3 regions of the Mesobacillus sp. genome follow, and region 1 is predicted to be linked to each of the others. Evidence: riboswitches for the same ligand, from Rfam matches in the RefSeq annotation. Region 1 holds a riboswitch; each other region holds the start of a gene.

Region 1 (3,208 bases):
CTTCAATATTAATTTCAATTCCTCGGCTTTTGGCGACATCAAGCATATTCAAGCCAATGATGACAGGCGCATCATATTCCATTACCTGCAAGGTTAAATGAAGATTCCTTCTTAATTGCGATGCATCCAGGATGTTAAGCAGCTTTTGGAATGGCTCGCGGAGAAAGAAATTGGTAACGACTCCTTCATCCTTGGATAATGGGTTAAGTGTATACACTCCTGGCAGATCAATGAGCTTGTCCCTTCCGTTCTTCAGGACCCCCACTTTCTTCTCAACCGTTACGCCGCTCCAGTTGCCTACGTATTCATATGAACCTGTCAAATTATTAAACAGGGAGGTTTTGCCTGTATTTGGATTACCTATAAGCGCAATGTTATTCATACTCTTTCCACTTCGATTCTAAGCGCTTCTTTCCTGCGGATACCGATGCATTGGCCGCAAGATTCGACCATTACCGGGCCGCCAAATGGCAGGATGCACTTGACACATACCTCTGCTCCTTCAGCAATACCTAAGTCTAGCAGTCTTCTTTTAACAAACTTGTCAGCACCAGCAATATTCAAGATCCGGCCTTTTTCCCCAGTCTTTAGATTCCCCAGCATAGCCATCACCTTTTTCCGAAAATGTTTTGGTTATTTACTTATTCACATTTACAGTGCCTCGGAAGATAGGGCACTGAGCTATAATTAAAATTAAATTGTTAAAGCAGTTTCTCTTCATTTCTAAACATTTTGCTAATTGAGAATGATTATCTTTATTTAATCATTTTTCTCTCACCTCCACTGTGACATTAATCACAGATTTAAGGTTCGGAACTTCATAACCTGCTTTTAGCCATATAATTGACAAATCTTACTTTTTAAGTATATACCTGCAACGGTATATTAAACCATAAAAAAAGAAGAGCACCTGGCTCCTCTTAAGATTGACTATTTGAGCATCCTATTAGGTGCTGAACTGATAATAAGGATGACAATGATCGCACTGAGAATCATGCTTGGAAGCATATAAGTGCCATTATAAACAGCTGAATACACCCATGCTGGCTGCCCTTTTGGTGCATAGCTGCCAAAGAAAATCCACCCTGAAAGAAAATGGGCGATGAATCGAAGTGCGCTCCCGATAAACGTGCCAGCTACAATCAGGCCTATCCACTTCTTGCCCCGTCCTTCCTGAAGGGAGGCTTTCACCTGGCTGGCGAATACACCTGCCAATCCCAAAACAGCAAAGGCAACGAGATAATCCAAAATGCCTTGTACCGGATGATAAATCTGAGACATCCCAAGAATGAATTGCAAAAGTCCAAATATGAATCCGGTAAGGATACCGCCTTTTAATCCCCAGCGGAATGCCATCAGGAATACAGGCACCATCGCGATGGAAACTGATCCGCCCTGCGGCCAGATCCTTGAAAATAGGAACCCTGAAAAAAGATCCAATAAATACGCCAGGGCCGAAAATACTGCCACTTCCACTAAAAATAAAGTTTGCTTTTGTTTCATGTTTCTTCCCCCTTCTTTTCAGAATGAGGTCCGCTTCAACACGCCTTTTCTGCTTCAGAAACAAAAAAAGCAATCGAGGGATCGATATAGGATTCCCAAGATTGCTTTCCTATCGCATCCACATTCCTACGCTAGCATTAACTAACAGGTTCAAAGGGTAAGAACTCGGCCGCTCACTCTCAGCTGCTTTACGCAGCTCCCCTTGTGGTTCTATTTAATTTGTCAACTATGAATATACTACTTTTTATCTACGAAGACAAGGAAAACAATTTCATCTTTTTATGCAACTCATAATTTATATTAAAATGTCGACAACCAATTTAACAAATACTGATAAAAAAATCGGTCTTTAGTCACCTTTTTGCTAATTCGACGCCTTTCTGCGTATGTTCTAAATATTCGACAAAGGGATTTTCATTTTTCCACCGAATGTTTTTAAAAACGGAATTGTTAAACTGGAGGACTCAATTAAATGCTGCCAATTACACAGAACCGACTGCTAAGCTTCCTGTCTAGTGAAAAAGAACATCTGATTGCCGAGTGGAATGAAATGATCATCGTATCTGAGGACGATCCATATAAATTAAGAATTACAAAAAACGCGGAAGAAATGTATGGAATCATCATGGCCATCTTTTCGAAATCGAATGAAGAGCTTGAGGTTCATTTACAAAAAATCGCTTTTGCCGTCGGAGAAGAAAGGGTCCGTGCTGACATTAACATCGGGGACTTTGTTTATAACGTAAACTCTGGGCGGTCTGTTATTTATAAACATCTCCATAAAATGAAACTGGGATGGGAAGAGCTTCAGGACACGATTAACAGAATCAATTACTGCTTTGATACATTCCTGTACTACGCCGTTTCTTATTACAATGAACAGAAGAATAAGATCATCGAGGAAAAGAATGAGTTCATCGATTCTACCCATAAAGACCGGCTGACTTTGCTCGGGCAGATGACTTCAAGCTTCATCCATGAATTCCGCAACCCGCTGACCTCCATTCAGGGGTTTATCCAGCTGTTAAAATCCGATCATCCTGAGATGAAGTATCTCGATATCATCTCGAGCGAATTGGAACAGCTGAATTTCCGGATTTCGCAATTTTTGCTTCTTTCCAAAAAGGAGCTGATTGGGAAAGAGAAAACTTTTTTCTCAGTAAATAAAATGATTGATGAGGTATTAAATTTCCTTTATCCAAGTATACTTGATACCAATGTGAAGATTAACAAGGAAGTCGCCGAAAAGATGGAATTGTACGGGTATGCTGATGAAATCAGGCAGGTGCTCATCAACATCATCTTCAACGCAATTGATGTCCTGAGCCAATATCGGGACGACCCGAGAATTGAAATCAAGGGATTCTTCGTCAATGATACTCATATCAAATTAGAAATCTCAAATAATGGCCCGGTGATACCAGACAATTTACTGAAGACAATCTTTGAACCATTTGTCACGACCAAAACACTTGGAACAGGGCTGGGTCTTTTCGTCTGCCGGGAAATCATTGAAAAACATAAGGGAATACTCGCCTGTTCATCCGAACCTGACAAAACATCATTTATCATTCTTTTGCCATTGAACGGAAATGAAATGTAAGTCCCACAACTATCAAAAAGCCCGTCCCTTATAAAGAAGGAACGGGCTTTTATTGAGACTAAGCTCTATCGGAATACTCCAAAGTGCTTTTGTCGGCCATCG
Region 2 (3,208 bases), on a different contig from region 1:
GGATGATGTGTTTCTGCCGTGAAACTGGATTGTACCCTCCATAATTCCATCAACGGAAGATGGGTATATATTATTCAGGCAATAAGCTAATGTGCTTTTACCTGAACCGCTTGGCCCAAGCACCAGTACAGTTTCATCTTTTTGCATGCTGAATGAAATGCCATTTAACACTTTGCCTCCGGTATCGAAAGCAAAGGAGAGACCAGATACAGTTAGGAGGTTTTCTTTAGGCTGAGAATTCATGATTCTGCTTTGCCTTTCTGGTTTCTTTGCCAATTGGGAAGCTGTTCAGTGCGCCAGTCTTTGCCAGGCTGTCACTAATAAATTTCCCCAGAAGACCGGCCAGGAGTGCCCCGCTTGCAAGTCTAACCAAAAACATGGCTGTTACATATCCAGGAGATAAAGCGGTGTAACCGGACAGAAAATAACCCCACAAAAAACTTGTTACAGACGATCCCATTCCTGCTGCCATAAGAACCCAAACAGAATAGTTTTTCCATCTCCCAGCCGCAAAGACAGCCTCTGCACCGAATCCCTGTATGATTCCTGCAAGGATTAAACGTGGGCCTGCTGCGTTGCCAAGCATTACTTCAATCATCGCGGCAATTGTCTCAGAAAGAAGAGCTGCGCCAGGTTTTCTTATGACATAAGAAGCAATGATGGAAACGATGAACCAAATCCCGAAAATAAAATCATATCCGATCAATCCGAACATACCTACCAGCACATTACCAAGCTGAAGGAATAGGAGATATATAATCCCAAAGACAACTGCAAGGACAGATAATACTACCACCTCACGAAGTTTCCAGTTTGTAAGCATTATCTCTTCTCCTTTCTTGATGGGCTGTTGGCTGACATTGTGACAGTCATGACGATATGTGAAGAATCACTCTTTCTTGCGCCATCGAAAGCCATCTCGAGTGCTTCAAATACTTTATTTGCCTCTCCGTCCATCCTTGACGCATAGTGGACCCCGCCTGAAAAAACACCTTGTTGCTGTGCGGCTCTGACCTGTCCCATTATGACATCCATATATGTAGGTATCCCAAGCGGATATAAGGCGAATTGGACTGCTACCTCTTGTTTTATTTCACGCGAGCTCAATTCGTTCATACGTAAATGATCATTTGTCATAAAGGCATCTCCTGTGGTATCACCAGGACAGCCGTTAGAGAAGGTTGCATTCAAGACCACATGATGCCCTGTTTTAGCAGCGTTTAGATAGATAGCTTTTACTACATCGAATACGTGTTCAGAATTGCCCCTGACACATGTGCTTATATCGTCAGTCTCTATCCAGACCTTTGAAGTATCCACCTCATTTAAAGTTGACATAATGATTCCTGCAAAATTGTCTGACATAGGATAGATAGAAAATCTTGCTCCGGAAATTTCGCTTGTTCCACATAATCTTTTACTCACTGCTTTTCATCTCCTCTTCATTTTTAAGCTGGCTTTGTAAAGCAACAGAGATTCCTGTCGGCACAACAGTTGAATAACGCGATTGCCTTATAAATAGCCATATGTAAAAACAAAAAACTGCACCCCATGGGAAGGGTGCAGTAGAATACAGCCGTTTCTGAATAGCGTAACGGAAAGGTTCTTCTGCACTTCCCCACGCTGGTATTATCCAGATCGAGTAATAAGGGTCAGGACGTAGTCCTTCTCAGCGAATAGCTCCCCTAGTGCCAAAAATATGCAGTTATTGTTTCAAAATCATCTTAAAGCAGTTGGTTGAAGTTGTAAATATAAAAATATTAATTTATTTTTCATTCGAATTTTTTTGGTGCTTCCTCAGTCGATATTCGTGGGCAGATCCAAGCTCTTGGTTAAGCAGCCATTCCATTTCCTCAAGAGCTTCCCTGGTGACAACAGGATCATGCCAGGACCAGTGTACCGTGTATACGAAATAATAGTTTTTGATTTTCCTAAATACGACGATTGAGTTTGGATAATCATTAAACTGGGCTTTGATATTGTATCTCTTTGCGTATGACCATTTAGTTAATTCCATGTCAAAACCCCATGTCTATGTTTTCATTACAATTACCCTGACTGACAAAAGGCAAAACAGACATAAAGCCAAAGGAAGTGTCAATACCTGTCTGTATGTGGTAAAATAAGTGGCATTGAGAAATTGTTAGCGACAAATATCTGCATGATACCACCTGCTAGCAGGTTGATAGTTAAATAATATCGAGTAAACGCGAAACCTGGAGGGAAATAAGCAATGAATGAACCCCAAAGAATACAACTCAATGTAAGAGTAGCTAAGGAAACCTCAGATATGTTGGATGAGATTGTGGAATATTATCAGGAGAATACCAAAATCGGCAGGATTTACAAAGGTGATGTCTTGACAGATATTATCCAGAAGTCGTATGAAATTATGCAGAAACAAAAAAGGCTGAACAGATAAAACAGTATTGATGCAATAAAGCAATTTTACGGCGAATGTTAAGACAAATTGTCATAGCTAAATGTGGCAAAATTATGAACAAAACAGTTGCACTTGGCAATAATAAGTCGTATTATTTTAATAATCTGATAATTAGACTTAAGGTGGTTATACTTATGATGAGAATGGCTATTGCTGGTGTTGCTGGTTTTGTTCTCGTGTTTATAGAGTCTTATATTGTAATGGTTATAAAACAATATGAAGCAGTAGACTTTGGGGGAATTGCTCCATTTGTCAGTGTATGGACGATGAATTTTTTCCTTGTGTTCTCAATTCTTACTCACATCAAATTCTGGTATGAGGAAAGAGAGGCACAGCGAGAGGAAGAAGCTGCAGAGAGAGACCGGTTTATTAATTAGAGATGTTAAAGGCAGCCATGATGGCCGCCTTTTTTTCGTTCACAATGAAATCATTCTTTCGCGACAATTTTAGTTTTTATTACCTTTGATCATCATAGTCTTTCTCAGCTTCTTCAGCAGCAATTCTCAACTCCTGAAAAAATAATTGGTCATTGCATACCATGCTATGTTTTTGCTCCTCATCATTCAGATTATGATTTTGTGTTGTCTGATCTTTTTTCATTTGTATACCTCCTTTTGTTTTATTCCTATTTCCCTTTCAAGAAGGCTGTTATGCATCTTGGTGAAAAGAAGCAGGGAAAGCAATGCTCCGCTGAATGTAAGGAACATATCCCATTGAGTATCCCAAAAATCCCCCTGTGCTCCGAGAAAATCGTGAGCCGCTTTA
Region 3 (3,208 bases), on a different contig from region 1:
ATCGGAAAAACCCCCTGGACGCCAAGCGTGTTTTGAGCCGTGACAGCCGTCAATGCAGACATGCCATAGACACTGAGTTCCTGAAATGTCTTAAGATCAGCCTGGATTCCTGCTCCTCCGCCGCTGTCCGATCCGGCAATTGTCAGTGCTTTAAACATATTCATTCATCTCCCTTTTCGTAAAAGAACTAAGTCTCATGATATCGTCCTCATTCACTTTGCTTAACTGGTTCAGGAATTCTATCTGGAAGCTTCCCGGCCCTTGGTGCGCACTTTGATTTGCTGCTTTTTCAGCTGAGATTCCATAGGTAATGATCGCAGAAGCTGCTGACTGAAGCTGATTTTTTTCCACAGCCGAAAAGGCTCCAACGACCGAGGAAAGAAGACAGCCGGTTCCTGTTACATTTGTCAGGATTGAGTGGCCATTGTGGCCAATGATTGTTGTTACGCCATCGGTTATGATGTCATCCTTACCTGTTAAAGCAACGGTTGTTTTTAATTTTTTGGCAGCTGAAACAGCGAGCTCGGCTACATCACCAGCTGACTCACCGGCATCTACTCCGCGAATCTCCCAATTCTCACCGGCAACATTGGCGATTTCCGCCGCATTCCCTCTGATTATCGAAATCTCTAACTCTGCCATCAGTTTCCTTGCCGTTTCTGTCCTGAAAGCTGTCGCCCCTGCCCCGACTGGATCAAGAATGACCGGCACTCCATGCTTATTGGCTGATTTGCCGGCTATTAGCATCGATTCAACTACCTGCGTATTCAATGTTCCGATATTCAATACAAGGCATCCTGCGATTGCGGCCATTTCGGCAGCTTCTTCAGGTGCATACGCCATAACCGGCGAGGCACCGAGCGCAAGCAATCCATTGGCGGTAAAATTGGTGACCACGACATTCGTGATGTTATGTATCAATGGATTCTCAGTACGGACCTTTTTTAGCAAGCTGGCAATCTCTTGTTTTTGCATAGCAATTCCTCCTTCATCTTTCGTGAGTTCGTTCCAGGTGCTGGCTTTCGCCTTCTAATCCATGACCAGGCCGCCGTCCACCACAAGGTTTTGCCCTGTAACTGCCCTCGCCCATGGAGATGCAAAGAAAACAATCCCATCTGCGACTTCTGCCGGATCGGTCACTTTTCTGAGAGGGGTCGAGGATTCAATCAGCTGGAATACCTCAGCAGATGTCGCCGCGCTGGCGTCTGTTGTTTTTAGCAAACCGCCTGAAACCATATTGACGGTTATGCCGTGTTTCCCTAGATCATTTGCCATATTCCTAGTGAACCCTAACAAGGCTGCCTTGCTTGTCGTATAGTCGTGATAGGCAACGACTGGATTCTGGAACAGGTTTGTGCCTATATTGATAACCCTGCCAAACCGGGATTCTTTCATATCAGGTAGTCCAGCCTGGATTGTATTCAATGCTCCTCGGATGGCGCCCTCAAGCTGAGCCTTGTAATCCTCCCAGCCTACGGAAAACGCATCCTTGTTCGTTACAGGGTCGAACTTGAAGCTGACTAAAGCGTTATTTACCACCGTGGTAATCGGAGTCCCGAAATGTTCCTTAGCCTGTTTGAACATGCTTTGCACTTGTTCCGGATTTCTCACATCAGCCTGGATGGCGAGTGCGTTTTTGCCAATTTGCTCTTCAAGCTGCTTTGCCTTCATTTCATTTTGGAAATAATTTATGACAACCCTTGCGCCTTCCCTCGCAAAAGCCTTCACTGTTTCTGCTCCTAATCCCCGGCTGCCGCCAGTCACCAGTACAACTTGATCTTTTAGTTCCATTTTTGAAAACCTCCTTGGAATATTGCTCTGATATAACCAAAATAGATTTGATTTTTAAGATACTGTTGATTGTAGTGGAAGGCGCGTAGACTCCTGCGGGCGCAGCTGGACAGGTGAGACCCCGCAGGAGCAAAGCGACGAGGAGGCTCAGCGCCAGCCCCGCGGAAAGCGAAGCGCCTGGAACGGAAATCAACAGCCTTATTTCAGAGCAAAAAAATAAAAAAGCCAGATCCGTGAAAGGACCTGGCTTTAAAAGCAATGTAAGGGAAAAAAATCATCTCTTACTACTTTCCTACGCTGGTATTACCCAGATCAGGTCCAAAGGGTCAAAAAACTGCCGTTTTTCTCTCAGCCCGACACAGGGCACCCCTAGTAGTACAACGATATTTAATTAGTTTCATAGTAGCCTTAACATTTTTATATGTAAAGCATTTTCCGATTATTATTAAAAAATTCCCATTATTCACCTCCCCAGAAATTGTCTTCATAAAGATGTGTGATAATATGAAAATATACTCATGAATGGGAGATGAAGGGAATTGAAGAATGAAATTATTGAACGATTTACAACCTATGTAAAAGTGGATACCCAGTCGAATGAAAATAGTGAAACCTGCCCTTCAACCGAGGGACAGCTTACACTTGCGAATATGCTTGTCGAAGAATTGAATAGCATCGGGATGCAGGAAGTCACGATCGATGGAAACGGCTATGTAATGGCGACGCTTCCAGCCAATACCAATAAGGATGTACCGACAATCGGCTTCCTTGCCCACGTGGATACGGCTACTGATTTTACAGGAAAAAATGTTAAACCTCAGGTAGTTGAAAACTATGATGGTCAGCAAATTATGCTGAACAAGGAACAGAACATCATCCTCTCTCCTGCGGATTTCCCTGAGCTGCCGCAATACGAGGGACACACCTTGATCACGACAGACGGCACAACCCTTCTTGGAGCTGATAACAAGGCTGGAATCGCTGAAATCATGACGGCGATGGATTATCTGGTCAAGCATCCGGAAATCAAGCACGGGAAAATCAGGGTTGCCTTCACACCTGATGAAGAAATAGGCCGCGGGCCGCATAGGTTCGATGTCGAAGCATTCAATGCGAAATTCGCCTATACGATTGACGGCGGCCCACTAGGCGAGCTGGAATATGAAAGCTTCAATGCCGCTGGTGCCAAGGTGACCTTCAAGGGAAAAAATGTCCACCCTGGAACGGCAAAGGGGAAAATGGTCAACTCCGCGAAGATCGCGATGGAATTCAACAGCAGGCTGCCTGAAGAAGAGGCTCCGGAACATACAGCGGGATATGAAGGCTTCTTCCACCTCAGCTCCATCAATGGCGATGTGGAGGAAACAACGCTGAGTTATATCATTCGTGATTTTGACCGGGACAGCTTCCAGGCACG

What was found. Region 1 has a riboswitch for thiamine pyrophosphate ahead of thiT (energy-coupled thiamine transporter ThiT). Riboswitches for the same ligand answer to the same signal wherever they lie in the genome.
Region 2: linked by a shared signal. The riboswitch ahead of AC3EBE_RS16650 (YkoF family thiamine/hydroxymethylpyrimidine-binding protein) and the one ahead of thiT (energy-coupled thiamine transporter ThiT) in region 1 are both predicted to bind thiamine pyrophosphate.
Region 3: linked by a shared signal. The riboswitch ahead of AC3EBE_RS20495 (3-oxoacyl-ACP reductase) and the one ahead of thiT (energy-coupled thiamine transporter ThiT) in region 1 are both predicted to bind thiamine pyrophosphate.

Annotation. Positions count from the first base shown of each region.
Region 1 is NZ_JBYNSB010000003.1:2,541-5,748, forward strand. It holds gene feoB (ferrous iron transport protein B) at 1-382, opposite strand, end outside; gene AC3EBE_RS01415 (FeoA family protein) at 379-603, opposite strand; gene thiT (energy-coupled thiamine transporter ThiT) at 931-1,503, opposite strand; TPP riboswitch at 1,610-1,716, opposite strand; gene AC3EBE_RS01425 (histidine kinase N-terminal domain-containing protein) at 1,976-3,106, shown strand; gene AC3EBE_RS01430 (dicarboxylate/amino acid:cation symporter) at 3,165-3,208, opposite strand, start outside.
Region 2 is NZ_JBYNSB010000042.1:26,011-29,218, forward strand. It holds gene AC3EBE_RS16640 (ABC transporter ATP-binding protein) at 1-243, opposite strand, end outside; gene AC3EBE_RS16645 (ECF transporter S component) at 227-823, opposite strand; gene AC3EBE_RS16650 (YkoF family thiamine/hydroxymethylpyrimidine-binding protein) at 823-1,425, opposite strand; TPP riboswitch at 1,599-1,697, opposite strand; gene AC3EBE_RS16655 (hypothetical protein) at 1,766-2,017, opposite strand; gene AC3EBE_RS16660 (hypothetical protein) at 2,234-2,422, shown strand; gene AC3EBE_RS16665 (hypothetical protein) at 2,578-2,820, shown strand; gene AC3EBE_RS16670 (hypothetical protein) at 2,900-3,043, opposite strand; gene AC3EBE_RS16675 (DUF2238 domain-containing protein) at 3,040-3,208, opposite strand, start outside.
Region 3 is NZ_JBYNSB010000055.1:118,401-121,608, forward strand. It holds gene thiD (bifunctional hydroxymethylpyrimidine kinase/phosphomethylpyrimidine kinase) at 1-164, opposite strand, end outside; gene thiM (hydroxyethylthiazole kinase) at 151-975, opposite strand; gene AC3EBE_RS20495 (3-oxoacyl-ACP reductase) at 1,030-1,791, opposite strand; TPP riboswitch at 2,064-2,172, opposite strand; gene pepT (peptidase T) at 2,331-3,208, shown strand, end outside.